DNA from 2 places in the Thermus islandicus DSM 21543 genome. Region 1 is predicted to be linked to the other one. Evidence: riboswitches for the same ligand, from Rfam matches in the RefSeq annotation. Region 1 holds a riboswitch; the other holds the start of a gene.

Region 1 (15,022 bases):
GGGGCTTTAGGTCCAGGTGCTCCTCCAGGGCGTCTGCCAGCCGGTCTAGGCTCTCCTCCAAGGCCCTCGCCTTCCGCCCGAAGAGGGCCTGCTGCACCCCGGGGTTCTCCAGGAGGCCGTGGAGCCAGGTGGCGAGCAGGCTTCCTTGCTGGTGGAAGAGGGGGAGGCCTTGGCCGTGGTGGATCTCGTACCCCTCCACCTCGAGGCCCTCGAGCCTTCCCCAGTAGCCCGAAAGCCCCTGAAGCCGCACCCGCCTCTTCTCCACCGTTTTCTCCGCCACCATCCTCACCCGGTAGGGGAGGAGGCCCAGGCCGGGGAAGGCCCCCTTTTCCTCCACCCCCTCCTCGTCCAGAAGGGCTTGGGAAAGCATCTCCGCACCGCCGCATACGGCGAGGACGGGCTTGCCCTCTTCCAGGTGCCGCTTTAGCAGAGGGAGGAAGGCCCTGAGCCAGGGGAGGTCCCGCGCCGGGAGGCGGCTTCCCGGGAGGACGAGGAGCTCTGCTCCCTCTGCCTCCTCAGGGAGGGTGGCGTACCGGACCCGGGCGAGCTCCGCAAGGGGCCAGAACTCGTCCAGGTTGGCGGCGTGAGGGTAGCGGAGGATGGCCACTTTGGGGCCTTCTTTCCCCTCGAGGCGGTGGCGGAAGCCGTCCTCCTCGGGGAAGGCGAGGGGGAGCAGGGGGAGGGTGCCGAGGACCGGGAGGCCGGTCCAATCCCTAAGGAGGCCGTAGGCGGGCCTTAGGAGCTCCAGGTTCCCCCGGAATTTGTTGAAGGCGAAACCCACGAGCCTCCTTCGGTGCTCTCCCAGGAGGGCAAAGGTGCCGTAAAGCGCCCCCAAAGCCCCTCCCTGGTCCACGTCGGCCACCAGGAGGGCCTTGGCCTCCGCCCACTCCGCCACCTTGAGGTTCGGCAGGTCGGGCCAGAGGTTCCGCTCCACCGGGCTTCCCGCCCCTTCCAGCACAAGGAGGTCGTACTCGGCCAGAAGGCCTTCCAAGGCTTCGCGGATGGGGGCCTCGAGGTGGGGCTTCCGCTCCTGCCACGGAAGCCGGGAGAGCCTGGGGTCCACCTTACCCCACACCACCACCTGGGCGCCCTTCTCCCCGAAGGGCTTGACCAGGACAGGGTTCATGCGCACCTCGGGCTCGGCGCCTGCGGCCAGGGCCTGGAGCCACTGGGCGGTGGCCACCTCCCCCCCCTGGGCCACCCGGGCGTGGTTCGCCATGTTCTGAGCCTTAAAGGGGGCGGCCTTCAGGCCGAGCCTGCGGAAGTGGCGGAGAAGCCCTGCGGCGAAGAGGCTTTTCCCTACCCCGCTCCCCGTGCCCCAAACGATGAGGGCCTTACCCCTTCTCAAGGCGCCCCCCCACGGCTTTTAGGATCGCCTGGGCGTCCTCCAGGGCCTTCTTGGCTTCCTCCGGAGGGAGATCCTGGAGGAGCCGGGTGAGGCTGTGGCCCCAGGGGTCCAGGCCCAGGGCGATTAGGGCTTTCTCCCCGGCCTGCTGGGCAAGAAAGGCAGCCTGGGCGTGCTTGCCCCTCTCCAGGAGGGCCTTTGCCGCCTCCCAGTCGTCCCAGGCTTGGGCGAGCCAGCGGCGGGCCTCAAGCCGGCGTTTTTCCACGCTCATAAAGCGGTTTCGCCTCCCGTAGCACCCCTTGGAGGAAGGGGAGGTTCCGGCGCTCTTGGAACGCCTCGGGGGTGAGGACGATGGCCTCCACGGGGAGGGGGGCATCCTGGAGGAGCTCCAGGACGAGGCCGATGCGCTTAAGGGGAGGGAGGTGCGGGCCACCATCAGGAGGTCCAGATCCGACCTTCGGTCCGCCGTCCCCCGGGCGTGGGAGCCGAAGAGGTAGAGGGCCTCCTCCAGGTAGCGGGCGAGCCCCGGGGTCATGCCCCCAGTCTAGCAAGAACCCCTTCCAGGGCCTCGAGGAGGGCCCCAATGGCCTCCTCGCCTTGGGCCGAAAGGCGGATCCATTCAGAAAGGCCAAAGCTGGTGCCGTCCCGCACCCTTATGCCCCTTTCCCTTAGGGCCCTGGCCACCTCCGTGGCCCGGCCTACGCGGGCCAGGAGGAAGTTGGCGGGGCTTTCCCGGACCTCGAGGCCGAGCCCCCTAAGCCCCTCCGCCAGGAGGCGCCGCAGGCGGTAGAGCTCCCTGCGGCTCTCCCGGAGCCAGGCCTGCGCCGCCGGGTCCAGCTGTCCGAGGAGGAGGGCTTCTCCATAGACGGACACGGGCCAGCTTGGGGCCAGGTTCCGGAAATGGGTAAGGTCCAAGGGCGCCACAAGGTACCCGGCCCTCACCCCCGTGAGGCCGTGGGCCTTGTTGGGGCTGTAAAGGCGCCACACCCCATGGGGGAGGGCGGGAGGGGCTTCCAGGAGCTCGTAGTAGGCCAGGTCCAGGACCAAGGCCGTGTGCCCTTCCCGCGCCAGGGCGGCCGCTTCCTCCAAGAAGGCGTACACCTCCCCCGTGGGGTTGTTGGGAACGCAGAGGAAGGCGAGGCTCGCCCGGGGCAGGAGGGCGAGGAAGGCCTCGGGGCCTTCTGCCTCCCAAAGGGGCAGGTCCAGGGCCCTGGCGGCCCGGGCGTACTCGCTGAATGTAGGGGGCAGGAGGAGCATGGGCCCCCGCAGGTAGGTCCACCGCGCCAGGCGGTGGATGAGCTCGCTTGTCCCCGTGCCCACGGCCACCTGTTCCTCCGCCACCCCGTGGGCCTGGGCCAGGAGGCGGTGAACCTTGCGGTACAGGGGATCGGGGTAGCGGCTCGGGTCTACCCGCTGGAGGTACTCCAGGATCACCGGATTGGGCCCGAGGGCGTTGGCGTTGGTGGAGAAGTCGTAGAGGGGCTCCGGACCCCCGTCGGGCCCCCCGTGGATGGGCCGAAGCACATCGTCCAGCACGCCCCCATTTTCCAGGGTCCTGCCTCTTGGGATGTGGGCCTGGGCTAAAGGTTGCCCCGGGGGGGGAGGCCTTGGCTTGCGGGGAAGGCGGCCCCCGTGGAAGCATGGAAATGGAGGGTCCTATGAGGATCACCTTGAGCGTGCTCAAGGCGGATATCGGCTCCGTAGGCGGGCACACCCTGCCGAGTGCGGCGGTGCTGGCCAAGGTGAAGGAGGTGGTGGAGGAGGCCAAGGGGAGCCTTCTCCTGGACGCCTACGTCTTCCACATTGGGGATGATATCGTCCTCCTTCTCTCCCACACCCGGGGGGTGGCCCACCCCGCCATTCACGAGCTTGCCTGGAGAGCCTTTCGCGAGGGGACCGAGGTGGCGAAGCGGGAAGGGCTCTACGGGGCAGGCCAGGACCTCCTCAAGGACGCCTTCACGGGAAACCTCCACGGCCTCGGTCCCCAGGTGGCGGAGATGGAGGTTGAGGAAAGGCCCTCCGAGCCCTTCATGGTCCTGGCGGCGGACAAGACCGAGCCCGGGGCCTTCAACCTGCCCCTTTACCTGGCCTTCGCGGACCCCATGTACTCCTCGGGCCTCCTCCTCTCCCCGGAGCTTAGGCCGGGTTTCCGCTTCCGCATCATGGACCTCGCGCAAACGGAGCGGGATAGCTACATTGAGCTGGATGCTCCCGAGCGGCTTTACGACATCGCTGCCCTCTTGCGGGACTCCCACCGCTTTGCCATAGCCTCCATCTGGTCCCGAAAATACGGGGAGGTGGCGGCGGTGGTGAGCACCACCCGCCTCAGGAACATCGCCGGGCGCTACGTGGGTAAGGACGATCCCGTGGCCCTGGTGCGCACCCAGAAGATCTTCCCCGCCACGGAGGAGTTCGGCCCCCCCTTTGCCCTGGCCCCCTTCGTGGCCGGGGATACCCGGGGAAGCCACCACCTGCCCCTCATGCCCGTGAAGGCCAACACCCCGGCCTCCACCTTCTTCTGCGTGCCCATGGTCTGTGCCCTGGGCTTTTCCCTGAAGGAGGGCCGCCTTACCGGTCCGGTGGACCTCTTCGCCGATCCCGTCTGGGACGCGGTTCGGGCCAAGGTGGTGGAGAAGGCGCAGGAGATGCGGCGCCAGGGCTTCTACGGCCCCGCCATGTTGCCCATGGAGGAGCTGGAGTACACCGGGATCGCCGAGCGGCTCAAGGAGCTGGAGCAGGAGTTTAGCTGAACCCGGGGCGTCCCGGGGCCTACCGTCCCCAGGGGGCCAGGAGCCCGGAAAGCAGGACCCCGGCCCCATACCCTACCCCGCCCACCCACCAGAGGGCCCTTCCCAGGTGGGCTGCTTTCGGCGAGGGGGCTTGGGGGTTCAGGGCGTAGGCGCCCCGTTTCCTTAGGCGGACGCCGAGCCTCAGGGCCAGGGCGGCCATGGGGAAGCCCGCGTTGGGGGAAGGGGTCTTGCGGGCCTCCTGGAGGAGGCGTCCCCAGAGCCTAGGCGGGCAGAGGAGAAGCCCGGTAAGCCTTGCCGGGAGGAGGTTGAGGAGGTCGTCCATCCGGGCGGCGAAGGTGCCCCTTGCCCCGTGCTCCGGGTAGCCCCACATGGCGTCGGCGGTGTTGGCGTAGCGGTAAAGGGCGGCTCCCCCCAGGCCCAAGAGGGCGTAGTAGAGGAGGGGGGCGAGGAGGCTGTCCACGAGGTTTTCCGCGAGGCTTTCCAGGGCCGCCTCCCGCACCTCCTCCGGGGAGAGGTCCTCCGTCCTCCGGCTCACGATCCGGGAAAGGCGCGTTCTTCCGGCCTCGAGGCTTTCCCCAAGGGCCCTCTCCACGGCAAGGACTTCCGAAAGGAGCATCCTGAGGCTGAAGAGGGGCTTGAGGAGGAGGCCGAGGAAGGCCCACCCCAGGGCCAGGGGGCGGAGGAGCAGGTCCAGGAGGAAGGCGGGCAAGGCGAAGAGAAGGGCGCCCAGGGCCCAGTAGCAGGCCCCCGACCAAAGGCCCCTCACCCTGGGCCAAGCCCAAGAGAGGTACCGCCCCATCCAGACCACAGGGTGGAACCGGGGCGGAGGCTCCCCCAGGAGGGCGTCCAGGAGGAGGGCGAGGAGGAGGCTCACTCTTGGGGTTGGCCCTAAAGCCCCACCCCTCGCCTACCTGAAGGGCTGGGGAGGGGAGGCCTTCGGGAGCCCGGGAGGTTGCCCACCCGAGCTAAGTGGGCCTCTTTTTCGGGCCGACCCAGGGTGACGATCCCCCCGTGCCCCAGGGCGAAGAGGACGCCGTTAAGGGGAGAGGGCCTCACCCGGGCGAGGCCGTCCACCGCCGCCAGGTGGTCGGGGTCCACGCCGTGGCGCATCCCCAGGGCCACGGCCAAAAGCTCGGGGCCCGTCACGGAGCACCTGCCTTTTGCGGGGAAAAAAGGGCTTTGAACCGGGATCCGCTTTCTTTCATCGCTGCCTCCTTTCGCCCCTGCTCGGGGGCAGGTGAGGCGCGCACCGGGGCGGGTATTCGGGCTTCCAGCCTAGACGGAAGGCACGTAGCTTGGGCCGGTTACCGCTGCGGCACAGCGCCGGACTTTCACCGGTCTTCCCCCTTTGCCGCCCCAGGACATCCGGGCCCTGGGGCACCCCAGCCGCACGGGCCCCCCTTGGGGGGCTTGGCCTAGGTTTTACCCCTTCCCCCGCCTTTCGTCAAGCCCGGGGGCTCCTCGCCTATGGCGGGTGGGTTTTCTGCCCTTGCGCCTAATTCCGGGCTCTTGACACCCTTCACGAGCCCGGTTACCATTAGGGCCAAGATGCGCGCGGTTCTCGCCCTATCCCTAGCGCTGGTCCTAATCGTAGGGCCAGCGGGGGGTGGGGTGTAGCGGTTTAAGGCGCATCCATAGGCCCCCCGGAAAACCCGGGGGGCCTTGGTTTAGGAGGGGGAGATGAAGGGAGCGGAGGCACTGTTAAAGGCGCTGGAGCGGGAAGGGGTGGAGGTGATCTTCGGCCATCCCGGCGGGGCCATCATGCCCACCTACGATGCCCTTTACGATAGCCCTCTCCGCCACATCCTGGTGCGGCACGAGCAGGGGGGTGTTCACGCCGCCACCGGCTACGCCCGGGCCTCGGGCCGGGTGGGGGTGGTGATGGCCACCTCGGGGCCGGGGGCGCTGAACCTGGTCACAGGCCTGGCGGACGCCATGATGGACTCCACCCCGGTGGTGGCCATCACCGGGAACGTCCCCCGGGCCCTGATCGGCACCGACGCTTTCCAGGAGGCGGACGTGACCGGGGTCACCATGCCCATCACCAAGCACAACTACCTGGTCCAGGACGTCAACGACCTTCCCCGCATCGTCAAGGAGGCCTTCCACATCGCCTCCACGGGCCGGCCGGGCCCGGTCCTCATTGACATCCCCAAGGACGTGCAGCTTGCCGAGTTCACCGGCGAGTTGGACGCAAAGCTGGACCTTCCCGGCTACAAGCCCACCCTGAAGGGCCACCCCAAGCAGATAGAGCGGGCCCTGGACGCCCTGGAGAAGGCCGAGAGGCCCGTCCTCATGGTGGGGGGCGGGGCGCAGCACGCCCACGCCGAGCTCCTCGCCTTCGCCGAGAAGACGGGCCTGCCGGTGATCACCACCCTGATGGGCCTTGGGGCCTTCCCCGGAAACCATCCCCTGTGGCTTGGGATGCCGGGAATGCACGGCACCGTGGCCGCCAACCGGGCCATCCACCACGCAGACGTGATCCTTGCCCTCGGCCTCCGCTTTGACGACCGCGTGACGGGGAAGGTTTCCCGCTTCGCCCCCCACGCCCACACCATCATCCACGTGGACATTGACCCCGCGGAGATCGGCAAGGTGGTGCGCACCCACATCCCCATCGTGGGGGACTCGAGGCTGGTCCTCAAGGAGATGCTCAAGGGGGCCAAGCCCCTCAGGCTTGCCGCCTGGTGGCGGGAGCTGGAGGAATGGCGCACCCGTTACCCCTTGCGCATCAAGCCCAAGCCCCACCTGCAGAGCCAGGAGGTGATCCGGGCCTTCCACGAAGCCACCGGGGGCAACGCCATCGTCACCACAGGGGTGGGGCAGCACCAGATGTTCGCCGCCCAGTTCTTCCCCGTGACCAGGCCGCGGAGCTTCCTCACCAGCGGGGGTCTTGGCACCATGGGCGTGGGGCTTCCCTTCGCCATCGGAGCCCAGATCGCCCGCCCGGGGGAGCTGGTCCTGGATTTTGACGGGGACGGCTCCTTCCAGATGACCCTGCAGGAGCTGGCCACGGTGGTGAAGTACAAGCTCCCCGTGAAGGTGGTGATCCTGAACAACGGCTACCTGGGCATGGTCCGCCAGTGGCAGGACCTCTTCCACGCCCGCCGCTACAGCGAGGTGTACCTCGCCGACTCCAACCCTGACTTCGCCCGGCTCGCCGAGGCCTACGGCCTCAAGGGGGTGAGGGTGGAGCGGAAGGAGGACCTGAGGCGTGGGGTGGAGGCGGTCTTAAACGCCGACGGCCCCGTGGTGGCCGAGTTCAAGGTCTACCACGAGGAGGGGGTCTTCCCCATGATCCCCGCCGGGGGCGCGGCCGAGGACATGATCGTGGAGGACCCGCGGGAGAAGGAGGAGGTGGGGGCCTGAGGCCAGCCCGTCTTGGCTTCGCCATGAGGGGAGCCACGGCCAAAGACTTGCCCTCTGGACGAAGGAGCTTGGAGAGAGTATGAGGCACATCATCTCTGTTTTGGTCCAGGACCACCCCAGGGTGCTGAACCGCATCACCGGTCTCTTCGCAAGGCGCGGCTTCAACCTGGAGAGCCTGGCCGTGGGTACCACCCACCAGCCGGGCCTCTCCCGGATTAGCCTGGTGGTCTCCGGCGACGACCGCACCCTGGAACAGGTGGAGAAGCAACTCAACCGGCTCATTGAGGTCCTCAAGGTCACGGACCACACCGAGCCCCACGTGGAAAGGGAGCTTTGCCTGGTGAAGGTGCACGTGGGGGGCCTCGAGGAGCGCCTGGCGGTGAAGGACATCCAGGAGGCCTTCCGGGCGAGGGTGGTGGACGTGGCCCACAAGAGCCTTATCCTGGAGCTCACCGGGGACTCCAAGAAGGTGGACTCCTTCGTGGAGGCCCTGAGGCCTTACGGGATCCTGGAGGTGATGCGCACCGGGGCCGTGGCCATGAGCCGCGGGGAGCGCGTCCTCAAGCTACGGGAAAAAAAGGAGGCGGTATGAAGGTCTACTACGAGCACGATGCGGACTTGGGGTTTCTCTTGGGCAAGAGGGTGGCGGTTTTGGGCTTCGGCTCCCAGGGGCACGCCCACGCCCTGAACCTCAAAGACTCGGGGGTGGACGTGCGGGTAGGCCTGCGCACGGGCTCGAGGAGCTGGGAGAAGGCGGAAAGGGCAGGCCTCCGGGTCCTTCCCGTGGCCGAGGCGGTGCGGGAGGCCGACATCGTCATGGTCCTCCTGCCCGACGAGCACCAGGCCCGGGTCTACCGGGAAGAGATTGAGCCCCACCTCAGGGAGGGAGGGGCCCTGGCCTTCGCCCACGGCTTCAACATCCACTTCGGCCAGATCAAGCCTAGGCGGGACCTGGACGTTTGGATGGTGGCCCCCAAGGGCCCAGGCCACCTGGTGCGCTCGGAGTACCAGAAGGGAAGCGGGGTCCCGGCCCTTTTGGCCGTGCACCAGGACGCCTCGGGAAGCGCCTTCCCCACCGCCCTCGCCTACGCCAAGGCCATCGGGGCGGCCCGGGCCGGGGTCATCCCCACCACCTTCAAGGACGAGACGGAGACGGACCTCTTCGGGGAGCAGGCGGTGCTTTGTGGGGGGCTCACCCGGCTCATCCAGGCGGGGTTTGAGACCCTGGTGGAGGCGGGCTATCCCCCGGAGATGGCCTACTTTGAGACCGTCCACGAGGTGAAGCTGATCGTGGACCTCATCTACGAGGCGGGGCTAAAGGGCATGCGCTACTCCATCTCCAACACCGCCGAGTACGGGGACTATACCCGGGGGGAGGTGGCCGTGCCCGTGGAGGAGACCAAACGGCGCATGCGGGAGATCCTCCGCCAGATTCAGACGGGGGAGTTCGCCCGGGAGTGGATGCTGGAGAACCAGGCCGGGACCCCCGTCTTGGAGGCGAACCGCAAGCGGTGGGCAGCGCATCCCATTGAGGAGGTGGGCTCGAGGCTTCGGGCCATGATGCCCTTCCTGAAGGCCCGGGTGCTGGAGGAAGTAGGCTAGGGGCGCTGTGGGGGCACTTGGGAGGTGAGCCATGGAGAAGGAGAGGCACATCCGGATTTTTGACACCACGCTTCGGGACGGCGAGCAAAGCCCTGGGGTGGCGCTCTCTTTGGACCAGAAGCTGGAGATCGCCCACGCCCTGGCCCGGCTCAACGTGGACATCCTCGAGGCGGGCTTCCCCGTATCGGGGCCTTTGGAGTTTGAGGCGGTAAGGCGCATCGCCACCGAGGTCAAGGGGCCCGTCATCGCCGCCCTCGCCCGCACCCACCCCCTGGACATTGACCAGGCGGCCAAGGCCCTGGAGCGGGCGGAAAAGCCCAGGATCCACGTCTTCACCTCGGCTTCCAAAATCCACCTCCAGTACATGCTCAAGAAGACGGAGGAGGAGGTCCTGGAGATGGCGGACCAGATGGTCCGCTACGCCAAGCGCTACGTGGACGACGTGGAGTTCTCCGCCCAGGACGTGATGCGGGCGGACTTTGACTTCGTGAAGCGGCTTTACGAGGTGGCCGTGGAGGCCGGGGCCACCACCATCAACATCCCCGACACCACGGGCTACGGCACCCCGGAGGAGTACGGGGCCCTGATCCGCAGGATCCGCGACGAGGTGGTGCGGGGGCGGGACGTGGTCATCTCCACCCACACCCACGACGACCTGGGCCTGGCCACGGCCAACGCCCTGGCGGGGGTGCTGAACGGGGCGGGCCAGGTGGAGTGCACCATCAACGGCATCGGGGAGCGGGCGGGGAACACCTCCCTCGAGGAGGTGGTCATGGCCCTCTACGTACGCCGGGACTTCTACCGGGCCTACACCCAGGTGAACACCCGGGAGATCTACCGGGTGAGCCGCCTGGTGGAGCGCTACACCGGGATGCCCATTCCCCCCAACAAGGCCATCGTGGGGGACAACGCCTTCGCCCACGAGTCGGGGATCCACCAGGACGGGGTCATCAAGCACCGGGGCACCTACGAGATCATGGACGCCGAGCTCATCGGGAGGCGCCCCGCCGTGCTGGTGCTCGGCAAGCACTCGGGCCGGGCCGCCTTCAAAAAGGCCCTCGAGGACCTGGGCTACAAGGACCTCACGGAGGACCAGCTCAAGCTCCTCTTCGCCCGCTTTAAGGAGATCGCCGAGAAGAAGGGGCCCCTTTCCGCCGAGGAGCTCCAGGCCCTGGTGGAAAGCGAGCGGGAGCCCGCCTCCACCTTCTTTGAGCTCCTCCACGTCCAGTTCTTCTCGGGCTCCGGCCTCCTGCCCACGGCCACGGTCAAGGTGAGGACCCCGGACGGGGAAAGGGTGGCCACCCACACGGGGGACGGCCCCGTGGACGCGGTGTACAAGGCCCTGGAGGAGGCCATCGGCTTGACCCCTGAGCTTGAGCTCTACCGGGTGGAGGCGGTCACGGGGAGCACGGAGGCCCTGGGGCAGGTGACGGTGCGCCTCCGGCTTGGGGAGCTCCAGGCCGTGGGCATGGGGGTCTCCCCGGACATCATTGAGGCCAGCGCCCGGGCCTTCCTGGACGCCGCTGGAAAGCTGGCCTCGGGCCGGGCCACCCGCCACCCGCCCTCCATTGAGGAGGTCCACCGCGGGGTCTAGGGGTGGGGGCTTTGAGGAAGCGCCCGTGGTGCGGATCCGCCCTGGGGTGGCCCGGGTCCAGGTGGACACCTGGCGGGCCACCTACCGGGGCGTGGTGCCGGAGGCCTTCCTACGAGGGGCAGGCGGAGAGGTGGGCCCAGGGCCAGAAGACCCCCACCTGGCCCGGCCGGCTTTTCCTGGCCGAGTCCAAGGAGGTGGTGGGTTTCGCCGCCTTCGGGCCGGATCGGGCTTCTGGCTTTCGGAGCTTTGGGCCCTCTACGTCCTTCCCGCCTGGCAGGGGAAGGGCCTGGGGCGGGCCCTGTTCCAGGGGGGGTCGGTGGGTCTGGGTCCTCCAGGGGCGGGGCTTCTACGAGCGCCTGGGCGGGGTGCTTTTGCGGGCGGGACCGAGCTCTGGGAAGTGGCCTGCGGGTTTGACCTAGGGGGGTAAAGATGGTAGAAATCCTGGACACCACCCTGCGGGACGGCACCCAAGGGGAGGGGGTAAGCCTCTCCGTGGACGACAAGGTGGCCATTGCGAAGCGCCTTGCCGCCTTCGGGATTCACCTCATTGAGGGGGGCTGGCCCGGCTCCAATCCCAAGGACGCCGAGTTCTTTGCCCGGATGAAGGGGGTGGACCTGGGGGAGGCGAAGCTTTGCGCCTTCGGGGCCACGAGGAGGAAGGGCCTCTCCCCAGAGGAAGACCCTTCGGTGCTGGCCCTCCTCGAGGCCGAGACCCCCGTGGTGGTCCTCTTTGGCAAGAGCTGGACCCTCCACGTTCTGGAGGCCCTGGAGACCACCCTGGACGAGAACCTCAGGATGATCGGGGAGACGGTGGCCTTCTTCGCGCGGAGGGGGAAGCGGGTGGTCTACGACGCCGAGCACTTCTTTGACGGGTACAAGGAAGACCCCGCCTACGCCCTCGCCACCCTCGAGGCCGCCCTAGAGGGCGGGGCCGATACCCTGGTCCTTTGCGACACCAATGGGGGAAGCCTCCCCGAGGAGGTCTACGCCGTCACCCAGGCCGTGGTGGAGCGCTTCCCGGGGGTGCGGGTGGGCATCCACCCCCATAACGACGCCGAGCTTGCCGTGGCGAACGCTCTCGCCGCGGTGCGGGCCGGGGCCACCCATGTGCAGGGGACCATCAACGGCTACGGGGAAAGGTGCGGCAACCTGAACCTCACGAGCTTCCTCCCCACCCTGGTCTTCAAGTACGGGGTCCCCGCCCTCCCGCCGGAGAGGCTAAAGGGCCTAAGGGAGCTTGCCCACTTCGTGGACGAGCGGGCCAACCTCACCCCCAACCGCCGCGCCCCCTACGTGGGGGAGGCGGCCTTCGCCCACAAGGCGGGGGTGCACGTCTCCGCCGTGCTCAAAAACCCCCGCACCTACGAGCACCTCCCCCCGGAGTGGGTGGGAAACCAGAGGCGTTTTTTGGTCTCCGACGTGGCGGGCCGCTCCAACCTCCTCGCCAAGCTCCAGGAGCTTGGGGTGGACCTCTCCAAGGAGGAGGCGAGGCGCCTTTTGGAGGAGGTCAAGGCCCTGGAGCATGAGGGCTATGCCTTTGAGGGGGCGGAGGCGAGCTTTTACCTCCTGGCCCACCGCCTCAAGGGGGGAAGCCTTCCCTTCCAGGTGGAGGGCTTCTCCGTTTTTGTGCACGGAAGCGGCCTCGCTACCGCCTGGGCCGAGGCCACGGTGCGGGTCCGGGTGGGGGAGAGCCTCCAGCACACCGCCGCGGAAAGCCCCTTTGGGCCTGTTTCCGCCCTGGACCGGGCCTTCCGCAAGGCCGTGCTCCAGTTCTACCCTGAGCTTGGCGACGTGGAGCTCACGGACTACAAGGTGCGGATCCTTTCGGGCCAGGAGGCGGGCACGAACTCGGGGGTGCGGGTGATGGTGGAGATGCGGCGGGGGGAGGAGCGCTTCAGCACCGTGGGGGCCAGCGAGAACATCCTCGAGGCCTCCCTCAAGGCCCTCACCGACGGCTACGCCTACGCCCTGCTCTACCCCGTGGCTACGCCCAAGGGAGCCTGACCCCGGGGAAGAAGTCCTCGGAAAGCCGCAAGGGGGACTGGACCAAGACCACCGCTACCCGGAAGCGGTAGCGGGTGGCCATGCCCCCATTATGCCCCGTGGCCCGAGTAGCGCCTGAGGCCGAGGGTCCAAAGGATCCGCCAGAGGCCGAGGAAGACCCCGCCCCAGAAGAGCATGACCCATAGGCCGGGAAAGAGGCTCACCTTCTGCCCGGCGAGGAGGGCGGCGGGCAGGTAGACCAGGTAGGGGAAGGGGGTGAGGAGGGCCAAGTGGCGCACGGCTTCCGGGAAGACCTCGAGGGGGGCGATGGTCCCCGAGAGGAAAAGGTAAAGGAGAAAAAAGACTTCCTCCACGCTGGTGGCCCGCTCCGTCCAGAAGGTGAGCATGGCGGTGGTGTACTGCATGAGGTAACGGAGGAAGAAGGCGAGGAGGGTAAGGCCGAGCCCCAGGAGGAAGGGCCCCGGCTCCGGCAGGAAGCGGGCCTCGGGGAAAAGGGCAAAGAAGACGAGGGTGAGGAGGACCACGAAGGGGAGCCGGGCGAGCCTTTCCGCCACGTGGGCCGCAAGGTGGTCAAAGAAAGGGTCCAAGGGCCTCAGGAGCCGGAAGGAGAGCCTTCCCTCCACCACGTCCCGCTCAAACTCCCACACCACCCAAACCACCGTGGCCTGGCGCACCAGGAAGACCATAAGGAAGTAGCGGGCGAACTCCCCAGGGGTCAGGGGGAAGCCCCCGCCCTTTGCCGCCTCGCTCCAGACCCCGAGGAGGATGAGGGGAAGCGCCCCCGCCAGGGCCCAGAGGAAGAGCTCCGCCCGGTACTCCAGCATGTAGGCGAGGTAGACCGAGAGGAGGGTTTTGGCCTTTCTCACGGCCGCGCCTCCGTTGGGCTTTGGAAGACCCGGCCGATGACCTCTTCCAGAGGGGGCTCCTTGACCTCGAGGTCCTCCACGGGAAGCCTTCCAAGGATCTCTGCCACCCGTTCGGTGAGCCTTTCTCGGGGAACGAGGAGCCGGGCTTCCCGGCCCTCCAGCTCCCGCACCTCGCCAAAGGGCAGAAGGGCTTCCCGGGGAAGGGGCACCCGGAGGGTGAGGCCCACCTCGCGGTAAGGGGCGAAGCGCTCCAGAAGCCCCCCCAGCTTGCCGTCATAAAGGAGCCTCCCTTGGTGGATCACCAGCACCCGTTCGCACAAGGCGGCGATGTCGGCCATGTAGTGGCTGGTGAGGAGGACCGTGGCCCCATAGCGGCGGTTGTACTCCCGGATGAACTCCCTGACCGTCACCTGGGCGTTCACATCCAGGCCCAGGGTGGGCTCGTCCAGGAAGAGGACCTGGGGCCGGTGGAGGAGGGCGGCGAGGAGCTCCGCCTTCATCCTTTCCCCTAGGGAGAGCTTCCGCACGGGCTGATGAAGCTTCTCCGTGAGGGAAAGCATTTCGGAGAGCTCCAGGACCCTTTTGCGGAACTCCCCTTCGGGGATCTCGTAGATGGCGGCGTTCAGACGCAGGGAGTCCATGGCGGGGAGATCCCAGATGAGCTGCTGCTTGTTGCCCATGACCAGGGTGATCCTCTTGAGGAAGGCTTTTTCCCGCCGCCAAGGCACGTGCTCCGCCACCAGAGCCCTTCCCCTCGTGGGGTGGACGAGCCCTGTGAGCATCTTAAGCGTGGTGGTCTTGCCCGCTCCGTTGGGGCCCAAAAACCCCACCACCTCCCCGGGCTGGATCTGGAAGGAGACCCCTTCCACCGCCCGCACCACCCGGTACTGCCGCCTCAGGAAGTGGCGCAGGGTGCCGAGAAGGGTCTCCTCCTTCAGGGCCACCCGGTAGTGCCGGGTGAGGTCTTCCGCTAAGACCGTGGGGCTTGCGCCCGCCATGCCTCCAAGTCTACCCTGGGTGGGTGCGCTACCTGAAGGTTTTAAGGCTCTTTCTCCTCACCTCCCTGGCGGTGGAGGTGGAGTACCGCGGGAACTTCCTCCTGGGCCTCCTCTCCTCCCTCCTCACCCTCCTCGGCGCCCTCTTCGGGCTTCACCTCCTCTACCAGGGCGGGTACCGCCCCGGGGGGTGGGCCCTCGAGGAGGCCTTTTTGGTCCTCGCTGCGTTTACCCTGCTCCAGGGCCTGGCGAGCGCCCTCCTCGCCCCCAACCTCAACAAGATTGTGGAGCACGTGCAGCAGGGCACTCTCGACTTCGTCCTTCTAAAGCCCATAGACCCCCAGTTCTGGCTCTCCTTGCGGGTCTTCTCCCCCTGGGGCCTGGGGGACTTCCTCTTGGGCCTCGGCCTCCTCCTCTACGCGGGAGTTCGCCTGGGCCTGGGTGCTGGGGACTACGCCCTCTTCGGCCTCTACTTCCTCCTCGGGGCCCTTATGCTC
Region 2 (15,022 bases), on a different contig from region 1:
GGAGCTCCAGGGGGTGGGGAGGCCCGTGGTGACCCTGCGGGAGGCCCTTTTGGGCCGGAGGAGCGAGGGGCGGTTCGTCCTCTTCAAGAGCGTGGGCCACGCCCTCTTTGACCTGGCGGCGGTACGGGCCTACCTGGGGTCTTCCCCAGATTAGCCCTTCACCGATCCCGCCAGGAGGCCCCTGAGGAAGTACCGCCCCAGCAGGATGTACACCAAAAGGGTGGGCAGGGCCGCCAGGATGGCCCCGGCCATGGGCAGGTTCCACTTCACGGCCTCCCCCCCGGCGAGCTGGGCCAAGGCCACGGTGATGGGCTGGCTTTCGGGCCGGGTGAGGGTCACGGCGAAGAGAAACTCGTTCCAGATCTGCGTGAACTGCCAGATGGCCACCACCACGAAGGCGGGGGCGGAAAGGGGCAGGATCACGCGGCGGAAGACGCCGAAAAACCCCGCCCCATCAATCCGAGCGGCCTCCACCAGCTCGTCCGGGATCTCGCTGTAGTAATTTTTGAAGATTAGGGTGACGATGGGGATGCCATAGACCACGTGGACCAGGACGAGGCCGGAAAGGGTTCCGTAGAGCCCGATGGCCTTGACGAAGTGGAACAGGGGGATGAGGACGCTCTGGTAGGGAATGAACATCCCAAAGAGCATGAGAGCGAAGAGGAGGCCCGACCCCCTGAAGGGCCACTTGGCGAGGACGTACCCGTTCAGTGCCCCCACCAAAGCGGAGAGGCAGGTAGCAGACAGGGCGAGGACCAGGCTGTTTTGGAACTTGGGCCGGAAGGCTTCCCAGGCGATACGAAAGCTCTCCCAGTAAGGGGGGGACGGCCAGCGCCACACCGTGTCCAGGGTGATCTGGGCGGGTTCCTTGAGGGCGGTGAGGACCACGAGGTAGACGGGCAGGAGGAAGAAGAGGGTGGCCAGGAGGAGGAAGCCGTACAGGAGGACCCGCCCCATCAGCGCCGCACCTCCCGCCGGAGCTGGCTTGCCAGGTAGGGGATCACCACTACCGCCACCAGGAGGAGGAGGAGGATGCCGATGGCGGCGCCCTTGGCGAACTGGTTCCCCCGGAAGGCCAGGAGGTACATGTAGATGGCAGGCACGTCCGTGGGGGCGTAGTCCAGGCCGGCCATAGCGAAGACGAGGTCAAAGATCTTGAGGGCGATATGCCCCAGGACGATCATGGCCGAGAGGGTGATGGGGGCGAGGAGGGGGAAGACCACGTGGCGGTAGGTCTGCCACTCGCTGGCCCCATCCACCTTGGCCGCTTCCAGCACCTCTACGGGAATCCCCCTTAGGCCCGCCAGGTAGAGGGCCATGGTGTACCCGGACATCTGCCACACGGCGGCCAGGATCACCCCCACCAGCGCCAGGCTGAGGCCGTGGGGCTCGGGGTAGGGGAGGAGGTGGACCCGCTGCCCCAGGGTGAGGGCCCAGAGGAGGAGGACCCCTCCGGAGGCCGCGCTCCAAAGGAGGCGCCTTCGCTCCCCCTCCCGGTAGGCCCGCCAGGCCACGTGGAGGAGGACCAGGCCCACCACCAGCGCGGTGTAGAGGGGGAGCCGGTTCCAGTCAAAGACCAGGGCCTGCTCCCGGGTGGTGAGCCAGGGGAAGCTGAGGGGGGGCAGGCCGAAGAGGGTGGGCAGGACGTTCACCCCCCCCTGGGGCTGGAGGAGCCAACGCCAGATGGTTCCTGTGACCACGAAGGATAGGGCCATGGGGAAGAGGAAGACCGTGCGGAAGAAGCCCTCTCCCTTGGGGCCTCGGTCTAGGGCCAGGGCGAGGAGGAGGCCGAGGCCCAGGCTTCCCGCCATGAAGAACAGGGTGAAGAAGAGGAGGTTGATGGCGCTTTGGCGGAAGCGCACGTCCACGAACCCCGTGAAGAGCTCCCGGTAGTTCTCCAGGCCCAGGAAGCGGAGCTTGGGGTGGAGGGCCAGGGCCTGGGCGGGGTCTTTCCCCCAGTCGGTGAGGGAGACCCAGAGGTTCTGCCCGATGAAGCCGTAGACGAAGATCCCCACCGCCAGGAGCGAGGGGAGGAGGACCAGAAAGGCCGTGATCCGGTCGCGCATCCTTCCTCCGGGAAAAAGCCCGTGGGGGCCACCGCCCCCACGGGCGTTGCTCGCTTAGCGCCCGAGGCCCACCTGGCTGGCAATGGCCTGGGCGGCGTTCGCCGCCGCCTGGGGGCTCTTGGTCTGCTGGAAGATCTCCATCACGGTGCCGAACTGGCTCATGAAGCTTTCCGGAGCCACAGCCCCGTGGACCAGGGAGCCCACGATGCGGTTAGACTTCCAGTCCTTCATCGCCGCCTGACCGTAGGCGTTGTACTTGGCGGGGTCGGAGTCCAGCCGGGCGGCAATGGAGCCTTTGAGGGGGTTGAAGGTGTCCTGCCCCTCCTTGGAGCCCACGAGCTTAAGCCAATTGAGGGCGTTCTGGCGGTTCTTGGCCCCCTTGGGCAGGCCAAAGGAGTCGGAGAGCATCATGAACACTCCCTGGGTGCCGGGGGAGGGAGCCCAGGCGAAGTCCGCACCGGGCTTTAGCTTCAGTGTGGTGGTCATGTAGCCCGCGGCCCAGTCCCCCATGATGTTGAAGGCGGCCTGCCCTTGGACCACCCGGTCCACCGCCTGCTGCCAGGAAAGCCCGGCGGCGTCCTTGTTGGCGCAGTCCAGCACCTTGCCGAAGGTCTCCCAAACGGCCACCGCCTTGGGATCGGTGAACTTTAGCTTGCCCTTCCAGAGGTTGTTCCACCCCTCCGGGCCGAGGAGGCCCAGGGCCACGCTTTCCCAGAGGTGCTGTTGCGTCCAGTTCTCCCCCAAGGCCAGGGGGGCCTGGAGCCCCTTGGCCTTCAGGGTCTGGCAGGTGGCCAGGAACTCGGCCCAAGTCTTGGGCGGCGCGACCCCCCACTCCTTGAGCTTGGCCGGGAGGTACCACATGACGTTGGAGCGGTGGATGTTCACGGGCACGCTCCAGATGCCTCCCCTATAGGAGATGAGGTCCAAAAGCCCCTTGGGGAAGGCCTGGAGCCAGCCTTCCTGCCGGAAAAGCGGGGTGAGGTCTTCCATCCGGTCGGCCACCACCCAGGTGCCGATGAGCTCCTGGCCGGCGTGGACCTGGAAGGTGTCCGGAGGGTTGCCGCCCAGCATCCGGGTCTTGAGCACCGCCTTGGCGTTGACCCCCGCGCCCCCGGTCACGGTGGCGTTGATCACTTCCACCCCGGGGTACTTCTGCTTGTAGAGCCGGATGAGGGCCTCGAGGGCCGGGCCCTCGTCCCCCGCCCACCAAGAGAAGATCTCCAGCTTGCCCCCTTGGGCCAGGGCGCCAAGCCCCAGGGCCACACCCGCGGCCAAAAGCCACTTCCTCATACCGACCTCCTTTGCGACGTGGGCCTTTGCGCCCACAAGCCGCCCAGCTCAAAGAAACGGGCCAGGAAAAGGCTGGCTCCGCCCACTGCCGGGGCCAGGTGCCCGTAGACCGAGGGCTGCACCGGGAGGGCCCGGTGGGCCTCGAGGAAGGCGTGGGCTTCCAGGGAGCGGCGGAGGGGGGCCTCCAGGTAGGGGAAGAGCTCCGCCGCCTTGCCCCCCACCACCACCCGGGCGGGGTCGTAGGCCACGGCCAGGTTGGCCAGAAAGCGGCCCAGGGCCTCCCCCAGCTGGGCCAGGGCCCGAAGGGTCAGGGGGTCGCCCCGGCGGGCCCGGGCGAGGAGGGCCTTTAGGTCCCCCGCCCCGCCTCCCCGGGCGGCCAGCAGGGAGCCGAGGCCGAGCTCGGTCTCCAGGCAGCCTGGCCTTCCGCAAGCGCACGGCCTCGCCCCCTCCCCCAGCCAGTGGCCCACCTCCCCCGCGGCCCCATTGGCCCCGCGCAGGAGCCGGCCCTCCGCCACCACCCCTACGCCCAGCCCCGAGCTCAGCACCACGTAGGCCAGGTGGGTTTCCCCGTGCAGGAAGACCTCGGAGAGGGCACTGGCCTTGGCGTCGTTCTCGGCGAGGAGCGGAAGGGGAAGGCCCGAGGGGGGCGTGAGGTCCAGGTCCTTCCAGCCCAGGTTGGGGGCCAGGAGGAGGCGGCCCTCCACCACCACCCCGGGCAGGGTAAAGCCCAGGCCCAAGGCCCCCTCGGAGAGGGAAAGGGCTTCGCGCAGGAGCCGCCTCAGGCGCTCGCTGAGCCCTGCCTCGGGGGGGTGGGCCCATTCCTTGGCCCAAAGCACCTCCCCCCGCCAGTCCAGGGCCAAAAGCACCGTGCCCTCCACGCCGATCTCCGCGCCCAGGGCGAAGCGGGCCCGGGGACGGAGGTGCAGCAGGGTACCCGGACGGCCCAAGGCGGGGGAGGTAAAGGCCCCTTCCTCTAGGAGGCCCTCCTGGAGGAGCTCGTCCACGAGGCGGCTCACCGCGCTCTTGGCCAGGCCGGTGAGCCGGGAGAGGTCGGCCCGGGTTAGGGGGCCCTTCCGCAGGCCCTCGAGGATGGCCCGGCGGTTCAGCCTGCGGATTTCCTGCGCGTCTCCTTTGCGCACCCCGCCCCCTTTAGTTCGTTCCCAGGACTAAGCAAACCACCACCTTCCCTCCCTGTCAAGCCCCTTGCCCTTTCCGCCCTTTGGCCTTAGCCTTGGGGTAAGGCCCGCTAGGGCCCCACAGCCAGGTCCGTTGCCCTGGTGCCTGGGCGCGTAGCCCCGGCTTAAAGTGGGGAAGTCCGGTGCAAGTCCGGCGCTGTCCCGCAACGGTAACCGGCCAAGCCTCAGGCCTTTCTTCGCAGGCCGGAAGCCCGAATACCTGCCAGGGCCGCCTGCCCCTCCCCAGGGCGGGCACCTCACGCGGATGGGGGAGCCGTGGGGGACAAACGCCTCTTGGCCTTTGGCCCCTGCCTCCCGGCAGGGGTTTTTCCCTACCTCCCCCGGGCCTGGCCCTAGCGGCCTTAGGGAGGTAGGCATGAGAAAGCTGGTTTCCCTTCTTGCGGTTCTGCTGGCCTTTGCCCTAGCCTTTCCCCTCACCGTTACCGACGATCTGGGGCGCACGGTCACCCTCAAGGCCCCATCCAAGCGGATCGTCACCATGCTCCCCTCGGTGACGGAGACGGTCTGCGCCCTCGGGGCCTGCGACCGCATCGTGGCCACCGACAACTACTCCGACTGGCCGGAAGCCGTAAGGAAGCTCCCCAAGGCGGGGGGCCTTTACAACCCCAACCCCGAGCTCATCGTCTCCCTGAAGCCGGATCTGGTCCTGGTCTCCAAGTACGGGAGGCTCTACGAGACCCTGGAGCGGGCCGGGCTTACGGTGTACGCGGTCAGGACCGAGACCTACGAGGACATCTTCCGCACCGTGCGCACCCTGGGGAGGCTCTTGGGCCTTCCCGCCGCGGCGGAACGCCTGGTGGCCCAGATCCAGAAGGAGGTCTACCAGGAGGAGGCCAGGGCGGCGAAGGCGAAGACGAGGCCCCGGGTCTACTACGAGATTGACCCCACACCCTACACCGTAGGGCCCGAGAGCTTCATCGGGGTGCTGATCCAAAAGGCCCGGGGGGTGAACATCGTGCCCAAGGAGCTCGGGCTTTTCCCCAAGATCAGCCCCGAGCTCGTGGTGGAGAAGAACCCCGAGGTCATCGTGGCCACGTACCCGAACGCCCTGGAGACCCTCAAGAAGCGTCCCGGCTGGGACCGGATCGCGGCGGTGCGCACGGGGCGCATCTGCGTCTTCACCGGAGGGGAGGACAGCCTCCTCTCCCGCCCCGGTCCCAGGGTGGCCCAGGGCCTTAGGCTTCTCGTGGACTGCTTCCACCGGCCGTGACCCTCGCCCTGCCCCTGGCCCTGAGGCGGAGCCTGGTCTTTGCCTGGCTCCTCGCCCTTCTTCTTCTGGCCCTGGTCCTGGGGGTGGGCCTGGGGGCCGTTCCCCTCTCCCCGGCAGAGGTAGTTCGGGCCCTCCTTGGGCAGGTGGAGAATCCCATCGTTACCGAGCTTAGGCTCCCCCGGGTCCTGGGAGGGATGCTGGTGGGCGCCGCCTTGGCCCTGGCGGGGGCCGCCTTCCAGGGTCTCTTCCGCAACCCCCTCGCCGACCCTTACCTGATGGGATCGGCCTCGGGTGCGGCCTTCGCCGTGACCCTCTTCGCCTCCTTCCTCGGAGGCCTTGCCCCGGCTTTCGCCCAGCACGGGATCTTCCAGAACCTTCCCCCCTCCGCCACCCTCTTTGGCTTTCTTGGGGCCCTTGCTGCCACCCTCCTCACCCTGGTCCTGGCGGGAGGCGTGGCCCGTACCCAGGAGCTCGTGCTGGCCGGGGTCGTGGTGGGGAGCGTCCTGACCGGGGCCACCACCTACCTCATGCTCCAGGATGCGGACCGGGTGCGGGCGGTCTTCGCCTACACCCTGGGGAACCTGGCCTTCCTAGGCTGGCCTGCGGTGCGGGGCCTAGCCCTCCTGCTCCTTTTGGCCGTGCCCCCTCTCCTCTTCCTGGGAAGGGCGCTCAACGCCCTGCAGCTCGGGGAGGAAACCGCAAGGAGCCTGGGGCTTCCCCTGGAGGCCCTGAAGCTCCTTCTCCTCCTCTCTGCAAGCCTCCTCACTGCGGCCGCCGTGGCCCAGGCGGGAATTATCGGCTTCGTGGGCCTGGTGACCCCTCATGCCCTGAGGCGGCTTCTGGGGGAGGACTACCGCCTGCTCCTGCCCGCAAGCGCCCTTGGCGGGGCGGTCCTCCTCGCCCTGGCCGACCTCCTCGCCCGCACCCTTGCCCGTCCGGCCGAGCTTCCCGTGGGGGTGGTGACCACCCTCCTCGGGGGGCCCTTCTTCCTCTACCTCATGTGGAGGCGCCGTGGGTGGGCTTGAGGCTAGGGGGATCGTGGGGCCTTTTGCCCTGAAGGGGGTGGACCTCGCCCTGGACCCGGGGGAGTGGCTCGCCCTCCTGGGCCCCAACGGCTCGGGGAAGACCACCCTCCTAAGGGTGATGGCGGGGCTTCTCCGCCCTCGAGGGGGGGAGGTGTTCCTGGAGGGGAGGCCTCTCCGCGCCTACGGGCCCTACGAACGGGGGCGGCGCCTCGCCTACCTGCCCCAGGGCGGCCCCTACCCCGAGGGGCTTCTGGTGGAGGAGGTGGTGCGCCTGGGGAGGCTTCCCCACCTCGGGCTTTGGGGGCGGGAGGGGAAGGAGGATCGGGAGGCGGTGGACTGGGCCCTCGAGGTCAGCGGGGCCGCCGCCTTCCGGGGCCGGCCTCTCGGTACCCTCTCCGGCGGGGAAAGGCAGCGGGTCCTCCTGGCCCGGGCCCTGGCGGCGAGGCCCAAGTACCTCCTCCTGGACGAGCCCACCACCTTCTTGGACCTGGAGCACCAGGGGGGGGTGGTGGCCCTCCTCAGGCGCCTGGCGAGGATGGGGGTGGGGGTGCTCTCCGTTCTCCACGACCCCAACCAGGCGGCCCTCGCCCACCGGGTGGCCGTCCTTAGGGGGGGCCAGCTCGTGGCCCAGGGAAGGCCCGAGGAGGTGTTGCGGGAGGGGCTCCTGGCCGCCCTCTACGGCCCCGGGGTCCGGGTGGCCCACCTTTCGGGGAGGCCCCATGTCTACCTGGACGGATAGGGCGAGGCTCTTTGTGAAGGGCAAGGCCTTCCTCCTGGACCTGGGGGAGGAGGTGGCCTTCTACACGGAAGGAGGCCCGAGGAGGGCCCGGTACCTCCTGGTGGGCAGGCTCTCCCCGCCGGAGCGCTTCCGGCTCGGCCTGCCCCCTGCGGGGGTGCTCCACTACCCCCTAGGGGTAGATCCCCTGGACTTCGCCTGGGAGGGGGGAACCCTGGCCTTTCCGGGCCTCCGGGTGTACCTCGAGGGGCCGCCGGAATTCGTGGAAACCCCCTACTACGCCTGGGTGGTCCGGGGCGGCTAACTACCGGGGCCCGCATGGGGTGTCGCCCTTGACACCGGGCGGGGGCACCGGGTAGGGTGGGCCTACCGACCGTCCGGTCGCTAGGGGGTGCGGGATGCGGCTCAAGGACAAGGCGGTGCTGATCACAGGGGCGGCCCACGGCATCGGCCGGGCCACGCTGGAGCTCTTCGCCAGGGAAGGGGCGAGGCTTGTGGCCTGCGACCTGGAGGAGGGCCCCCTAAGGGAGGCGGCGGAGGCGGTGGGGGCCTTTCCGGTGGTTATGGACGTAGCGGACCCCGCTTCCGTAGAGCGGGGTTTTGCCGAGGCCCTGGCCCACCTGGGCCGCCTGGACGGGGTGGTCCATTACGCCGGGATCACCCGGGACCACTTCCATTGGAAGATGCCCCTGGAGGACTGGGAGCTCGTGCTCAAGGTGAACCTCACAGGGAGCTTCCTGGTGGCCAAGGCGGCCTCCGAGGCCATGCGGGAGAGAAACCCGGGGAGCCTGGTCCTCACCGCGAGCCGGGTCTACCTGGGGAACCTGGGGCAGGCGAACTACGCCGCCTCCAAGGCGGGGGTGGTGGGGCTCACCCGGACCCTGGCCTTGGAGCTTGGGCGGTGGGGGATCCGGGTGAACGCCCTGGCCCCGGGGTTCATTGAGACGCGGATGACGGCCCAGGTGCCGGAGAAGGTGCGGGAGAAGGCCATCGCTGCCACGCCCTTGGGCCGGGTGGGGAAGCCTTTGGAGGTAGCCTACGCCGCCCTCTTCCTTGTCTCCGACGAGTCCAGCTTCATCACCGGCCAGGTCCTCTTCGTGGACGGGGGGCGGACGGTCGGGGCGGCCCCCGCCTGAGATCACCCCATGCGGGCTTGCGCCCGCATGGGGGCCCCGGTGGCGGGAGGGTGTAGGCTTAGGGCATGCGGGTTCTCGGCTGGTTTCTCCTCCTTGTGGGGCTCGTCCTCGCCTGGTTCCTCCTGAGCCCCTTCGTGGCCCTGGCCCTCGCCCTCTTGGGGGCCGCCCTCGGCCTTTTGGGCTTGGCTTTTGCCCTTGGGGCTTCTTCTCCTCGCCCTCTGGCTCCTCCTGAGCCCGAGGAGGCCCGTTCCTGAGGGGTGGTGAATGGACTTCCGGAGGCTTGACGCCTACTTCCGGCGCATGGTGGAGGAGGGCCTCCTCCCTGGGGCCCTGGTCCTCGTGGCCCGGGGAGGGGAGGTGGCCTTCCTGGGGGTCTACGGGTACCTGGACCCGGGGCGGGGGCTTCCCATGCGGGAGGACGCCTTCTTCCGCCTCTACTCCATGACCAAGCCCTGGGTTTCCGCCCTGGCCCTCACCTTCGTGGAGGAGGGCACCCTCTCCCTGCGGGATCCCCTAGAGAAGTACCTGCCGGGCTTCGCCGCCCTGAAGGTAGGCCGGGAGGTAGGGGAGGAGGTGGTCCTCGAGCCCCTGAGGCGGCCCGTCCTGGTCTACGACCTCCTCCGCCACACCGCGGGCTTCACCTACGGGGTCTTCTTCCGCTCCCCGGTGAAGCGCCTCTACCTCGAGGCCGGGGTGGACCGGTTTGACCTCTCCCGGGAGGCCTTCTTAAGCCGCCTCGCCGCCCTTCCCCTTCGCTTCCAGCCCGGCGAGGCCTTTGAGTACGGGCTTTCCACGGACGTCCTGGGCCACCTCCTTGAGGCCCTGGCGGGGAAAGGGCTGGCGGAGCTCTTGGAGGAGCGGGTCTTCCGCCCCTTGGGGATGAAGGATTCCGGGTTCGTGGCCCAAGACCCCACCCGCCTGGCCCAGCCCTTCCCCCAGGACCCCGAGACCGGCCGGAGGATCGTCCTCCTTCCCGTGGAGGCCCCGCCTCCCCGCTACGCCGGGGGGATGGGGGGGGTGGGGACGGCCTGGGACTACCTTCGCTTTCTGGAGGCCTTAAGGACGGGGAAGGGCCTCCTCCACCCCTCTCTGGCCCGCCTCATGACCCAAGACCACCTGGGCCCCCTCTACCCGGAGGGGCTCAGGCGAGGCCTGGAGTACCTGCCGGGGCCGGGGTACGGGTTTGGCCTGGGGGTAGCGGTGCGCCTCGCAGGGGGGATGGCTCCCGGCCACCCGGGGGAGTTCTACTGGGCGGGGTTCGGGGGCACCTACTTCTTTGTGGACCCCGCGGCCGGCCTCACCGCCCTCCTCTTGGCCCAGGCCCCAAACCTCCTCGCCGTCCTCGAGCCCGAGCGGGCCCTTCACTCCGTTTACGGGGACCGCATGGGGCTTACCTTCAAGACCCTGGTGTACGGGGCCCTCTAGCCCTCCACGTGGACGAAGGGCCTGCGGTCCCGGTCGGGCTCGGCCCGGCGCAGGACCTCGTGGGTTAGGGTCGGGATGTCCCCCGTGCCGAAGAGGAGGAACTCCGCCGCAGCCTGGAGAGGCGGGTCTTCGGACCACTCAAAGTAGATGTGGGGGCGCTTGCCCGTGCGGTCCCTCACGTGGAGGAGGAAGGCGGCCAGGGTGTTGGGCACGGCGGTCCCCAGGATGCGGAAGACCCGGTGGTCGGGGTGGTTTATGCCCCAGACCTTGGCCTGGGTCTTGAACTCCGAGGGGTCGGTCACGTAAATCTCCACGAAGTATACGGGCTCCCGGGAGGGCAGGCGGGCGGCTTCCCGGATCCGCCGCTCCTTCTCCCCGTAGCCCGGACGGGGCCGGGGCCTGTGGGCCACCAGGTGGATGGGGGCCTCCTGGGTGCGCAGGCTCTCCAAGAGCTTTTCCGCCGTCTCGTCCAGGAGGAAGGCTTCCACCCGGAGCTCAAAGGAGCGCAGGGCCCTCGAGGTGAGGGAGATGAGGAGGGTGGCGGCGATGAAGAAGGCAGCGATCTTGACCCCGTCGGGCCTCTCCAGGACGTTGGCCACCAGGACGTAGAGGAAAAGGGGGAGGAGAAGGGTGTAGAAGCTTCCCCGCGGCTTTCCCTCCCGCTGGGCCAGGAGGCTTGCCGCCAGGGCGGCCGAGGTCATCACCACCAGGACCCCGGTGGCGTAGGCCGCGGCCTGGGCCTCCACGCTGGCCCGGAAGAGGAGGGTGACGGCGAAGGCCACGCCGGTGAAGAAGAGGACCAGGACCCGCCGGTTTCGGGCCCACTCCGGGGCCATGCCGAAGCGGGGCAGGTAGCGGGGCACGATGGTGAGGAGGCCCGCCATGGCGCTGGAGCCGGCGAACCAGAGGATGGCGATGGAGAAGAGGTCGTAAAGGGAGCCGAACCCCTCGCCCAGGTAGTGGTGGGCCAGGTAGCTGATGGCCCGGCCCGAGACCTCTTCGCTCCTCCACAGCGACTCCGGGATAAGGAGCGTGGTGGCCGTCCCTGCCCCCACCAGGAAGACGCCCATGATCAAGGCGGCGGCGAGGAGGAGCTTGTGGGTTTCCCGGATGCGCCCCAGGGGCTTCTCGGGGTCGTCGTCCTTCCGGCCCCGGATGAGGGGCATGACCGCAACCCCGGTCTCATAGCCGGAAAGGCCCAGGGCCAGCTTGGGGAAGGCGAGGAGGGTGGCGAAGAGGAGGGCCTCCGGGGAGGGGTGGGTTTGCCAGAGCTTCTGCCACCACCCCTCCAGGTGCGCGGCGCTCAGGTGGGGGAGGGCGGCGGCCAGGGTGAGGGCGTTGAGGGCCAGGTACCCCAGGGTGAGGGGCACGGCCAGCCCGATGGCCTCGCGGAAGCCCAGGTAGAAGACGAAGCCCAGGAGGGCGATCAGGAGGAGGGTGAGGCCCATCTGCTGCCCCTGAAGCCAGGGGGGGGCCAAGGGGTTGGCGATGAGGTGGACGGCGGCGTCGGCGGCCGAAAGGGTGATGGTGACGATGAAGTCCGTGGCCATGAAGCCCAGGACCACCAGGACCACCACCTTCCCCCGCCACCCCGGGAGGAGGTGGCTTAGGAGCCCTACCGAACCCTCTCCGTGGGGGCTTTCCTCCGCCACCCGGCGGTACACGGGGTAGACGGCGACGAGGGCGAAGAGAAAAAGGGCCAGGTTGGCCAGGGGGGAGAGGACCCCGGCGGCCAGGAGGGCGATTCCAGGCTGGTAGCCTAAGGAGGAGAAGAGGTCTACCCCCGTGAGACAGAGGACCTTCCACCAAGGGTAGCGTCCCTCCTCCTTCTCAGGCTGGCCTTCCAAAGCCCTATCCAGGGCGGGCTCGCGCTTTGCCATAAGGCCTCCTAAGGGGTTACCCCCACGGCCTGGGCCAAGGCCATGGGCAGGAGGAAGACCTCCCCCTCCACCTCCACCCTGACCCCCTCTGCGCCCCGCTCCAGGACCTTAAGCCGCGTTCCCGGACGGAGGTGGAGGTGGGCGAGGAGGTTGAGGGTGCCCGGGTCCTGGGCCAGGGCCCGCACCACCTGGGTCTCCCCCAAGGGGGCTTCCCCGAGGGGAATGGCGGGCCGCTCCGGCAGGGTGAGCTCGGGGGTGGGGATGGGGTCGCCGTGGGGGTCAAAGGGAGGGTGGCCCAAGGCCTGGGCAATCCTGCGCTCCAGGGCCTCGGAGATCACGTGCTCCAGCCTTTCCGCCTCCTGGTGCACCTCCTCCCAACCATACCCCAGGCTTTCGTGGAGGTAGGTCTCCAGAAGGCGGTGGTGGCGCAGGACCTCCAGGGCCACCTTCCGCCCTGCCTCGGTGAGGCGGGCTCCCCGGTAGGGGCTATGCTCCACGAGACCGAGGACCGCGAGCTTTTTCAGCATTTCCGTCACCGAGGGGGGCTTGACCGATAGGCGCTCCGCCAGGGCCTGGGTAGGGACCGGACCCCCGAGGGCTTCCTCCAAAAGAAAAAGGTGCTTTAGATAGTCCTCCTGGGCCTCGGAAAGGGGTGGGCGGGACATCGCCCTAAGGGTAGCATGAGGCCATGGACCTCATCCACTACCCCTACCCGTCCCGCCGCCACGTGGTGCTGGGGAGGCGGGGGGCGGTGGCCACGAGCCAGCCCCTGGCGGCTCTGGCGGGGATGGAGATGCTCCTCAAGGGGGGAAGCGCGGTGGACGCCGCTATCGCCATGGCCGCCTGCCTCACGGTGGTGGAGCCCACGGCCAACGGGCTGGGCGGCGACCTCTTCGCCCTGGTGTGGGACGGGGCCCTCCACGGCCTGAACGCTTCCGGGAAAAGCCCCGTGGCCCTCACCCCTGAGCGCCTTCCTGAGGGCAGGATGCCGGAGAGGGGGTGGCTGCCCGTCACCGTGCCGGGGGCGGTCTCGGGGTGGCGGGCCCTGCACGAGAGGTGGGGGAGGCTTCCCTTCGCCGAGGTCTTAGCCCCCGCCATCCGCTATGCGGAGGAGGGCTTCCCGGTGGGGCCGGAGACGGCCCGGGGCTGGCGGCGGGCGGAGGGGATTTACCTTTCCCTGGAGGGGCCGGAGTTTGCCGCCTTCAAGGAGGTTTTCTTCCCTGGGGGAAGGGCGCCCCGGGCGGGGGAGGTGTGGCGGAGCCCCTTCCACGCCAGGACCCTAAAGGAGATCGCCGAGAGCTACGGGGAGAGCCTCTACCGGGGCAGGCTGGCGGAGGCCCTCGCCCGCTTCAGCGCCGAGACGGGGGGTCTGCTTGCCCTGGAGGACCTCAGGGCCCACACCCCCGAGTGGGTGGCCCCCCTTTCCACCACCTATAGGGGCCTTACCGTGTGGGAGCTTCCCCCAAACGGCCAGGGGGTGGCGGTCCTCCTGGCCCTGAACCTCCTCGAGGGGTTTGACCTGAGGCCGGAGGATCCTTGGAGCTACCACGTGCAGATTGAGGCCATGCGCCTGGCCCTGGCGGACACGTACCGCTTTGTGGCCGACCCGCGGCACATGGAGCTATCTCCTGAGGCCTTTCTTTCGCTGGCCTACGCAGCGGAGCGGAGGAGGCTCATTGGGGAGCGGGCGCTTCCCCGGGTCCTCCCTGGGCTAAAGCCGGAGGGGACGGTTTACTTGGCGGCGGCGGACGGGGAGGTGATGGTCTCCCTGATCCAGTCCAACTACCAGGGGTTTGGCTCGGGGGTCCTGGTGCCGGGGACGGGGATTGCGTTGCAGAACCGGGGCCTGGGCTTCAGCCTGGAGGAGGGGCACCCCAACCGGGTGGGGCCGGGGAAAAGGCCCTTCCACACCATCATTCCTGGGTTCCTTACCCGGGAGGGGAGGCCGCTTGGGGCCTTTGGGGTCATGGGGGGGTTCATGCAGCCGCAGGGGCACGTGCAGGTGGTGGTGGGCCTGGCGGACTTCGGCCTGAACCCGCAGGCGGCCCTGGACCGGCCCAGGTGGCAGGTCCTTCCTGGGGACGAGGTGCTTCTTGAGCCCGGCATCCCCCAGGCCACGGCCCTTTTCCTTCGGGACCTGGGGCACCGGGTGCGCTACGAGCCGGACTACGCCGCCTTCGGCCGGGGGCAGGCGGTGCTTCGCCTGGAGGAGGCCCTTTGCGCCGCCTCCGACCCCCGGGCGGAGGGGCTCGCCTTGGCCTCTTAGGGCCCCCCGGGGCCCTGCCCAGGAGAGGAAGCGTGCGCATTAGCGTGGTGATCCCCGCCCACAACGAGGAGGCCTACCTTCCTGGGGCCCTCGAGGCGGTTTGGGCCCAGACGCTCAGGCCCCTCGAGGTCATCGTGGTGGACAACGCCTCCACGGACCGCACCGGGGAGGTGGCGGAGGCCTTGGGGGCGCGGGTGGTCCGCTGCGGGAGGAAGGGGGTGGCCTACGCCCGGCAGGCGGGGCTTCTCGCCGCCCGGGGGGAGTGGGTGGCCATGACCGACGCCGACTCCCTGCCCGTGAAGGGCTGGCTGGAGCGGCTTGCGGCCCGGGCCGAGGGAGCGGTGGCCCTCTACGGGCCCTTGCGGTTTTACGGCGTTTCTCCCTGGGAGGCCGCCTTTTCCGAGTGGGGCTACCGGGCCTTTTTGAACCTCATGGCCCTCCTCGGCCGCCCCAACCTGGCCGGGGCCAACATGATGGTGCGTAAGGAGGCCGCCCTTCAGGTGGGGGGCTTCCCCGAGGTGGAGGCCCGGGAGGACGTCCTCCTGGGCTGGAGGCTCAAGGCCTTAGGCCCGGTACGCTACGTGCCCGAGGCCCTGGTCCTCACCTCGGCGCGGAGGCTGAAGGGGGGCTGGGTCCCCTTTCTCCTGCGGCAGGCTAGAAACCTCCTGGGCGATCCTCGAGGCTACTTCGGGGGAGGCGGGGAAAGGGAAAGATGAGCCTCCGGGGCTCGGTCCTGAGGATCTCGCTGGCCTCGTCGTAGACGGCCACGATCCTCTCGGCGATGGCCTCCGC

The links. Region 1 has a riboswitch for cobalamin ahead of H531_RS14705 (hypothetical protein). Riboswitches for the same ligand answer to the same signal wherever they lie in the genome.
Region 2: another riboswitch for cobalamin. It lies ahead of H531_RS0105150 (ABC transporter substrate-binding protein); the one in region 1 lies ahead of H531_RS14705 (hypothetical protein).

What each region holds. Positions count from the first base shown of each region.
Region 1 is NZ_ATXJ01000002.1:174,446-189,467, forward strand. It holds gene H531_RS0103380 (cobyric acid synthase) at 1-1,348, opposite strand, end outside; gene H531_RS13820 (HEPN domain-containing protein) at 1,335-1,880, opposite strand; gene H531_RS0103395 (pyridoxal phosphate-dependent aminotransferase) at 1,877-2,881, opposite strand; gene fbp (fructose-1,6-bisphosphate aldolase/phosphatase) at 3,004-4,095, shown strand; gene cbiB (adenosylcobinamide-phosphate synthase CbiB) at 4,115-4,969, opposite strand; gene H531_RS14705 (hypothetical protein) at 4,984-5,241, opposite strand; cobalamin riboswitch at 5,332-5,485, opposite strand; gene ilvB (biosynthetic-type acetolactate synthase large subunit) at 5,776-7,464, shown strand; gene ilvN (acetolactate synthase small subunit) at 7,544-8,056, shown strand; gene ilvC (ketol-acid reductoisomerase) at 8,053-9,066, shown strand; gene H531_RS0103430 (2-isopropylmalate synthase) at 9,098-10,660, shown strand; gene H531_RS13425 (GNAT family N-acetyltransferase) at 10,686-11,087, shown strand; gene cimA (citramalate synthase) at 11,090-12,664, shown strand; gene H531_RS0103450 (ABC transporter permease) at 12,754-13,530, opposite strand; gene H531_RS0103455 (ABC transporter ATP-binding protein) at 13,527-14,528, opposite strand; gene H531_RS0103460 (ABC transporter permease) at 14,552-15,022, shown strand, end outside.
Region 2 is NZ_ATXJ01000003.1:237,812-252,833, forward strand. It holds gene H531_RS0105120 (Rossmann-fold NAD(P)-binding domain-containing protein) at 1-154, shown strand, start outside; gene H531_RS0105125 (carbohydrate ABC transporter permease) at 151-957, opposite strand; gene H531_RS0105130 (carbohydrate ABC transporter permease) at 957-2,066, opposite strand; gene H531_RS0105135 (ABC transporter substrate-binding protein) at 2,121-3,356, opposite strand; gene H531_RS13430 (ROK family transcriptional regulator) at 3,353-4,495, opposite strand; cobalamin riboswitch at 4,615-4,773, shown strand; gene H531_RS0105150 (ABC transporter substrate-binding protein) at 4,908-5,762, shown strand; gene H531_RS0105155 (FecCD family ABC transporter permease) at 5,759-6,787, shown strand; gene H531_RS0105160 (ABC transporter ATP-binding protein) at 6,774-7,526, shown strand; gene H531_RS0105165 (hypothetical protein) at 7,507-7,827, shown strand; gene H531_RS0105170 (SDR family oxidoreductase) at 7,922-8,659, shown strand; gene H531_RS13435 (hypothetical protein) at 8,725-8,913, shown strand; gene H531_RS0105180 (serine hydrolase domain-containing protein) at 8,924-10,084, shown strand; gene H531_RS0105185 (APC family permease) at 10,081-11,964, opposite strand; gene mntR (manganese-dependent transcriptional regulator MntR) at 11,973-12,629, opposite strand; gene H531_RS0105195 (gamma-glutamyltransferase family protein) at 12,653-14,230, shown strand; gene H531_RS0105200 (glycosyltransferase family 2 protein) at 14,263-14,946, shown strand; gene H531_RS0105205 (glycosyltransferase family 4 protein) at 14,885-15,022, opposite strand, start outside.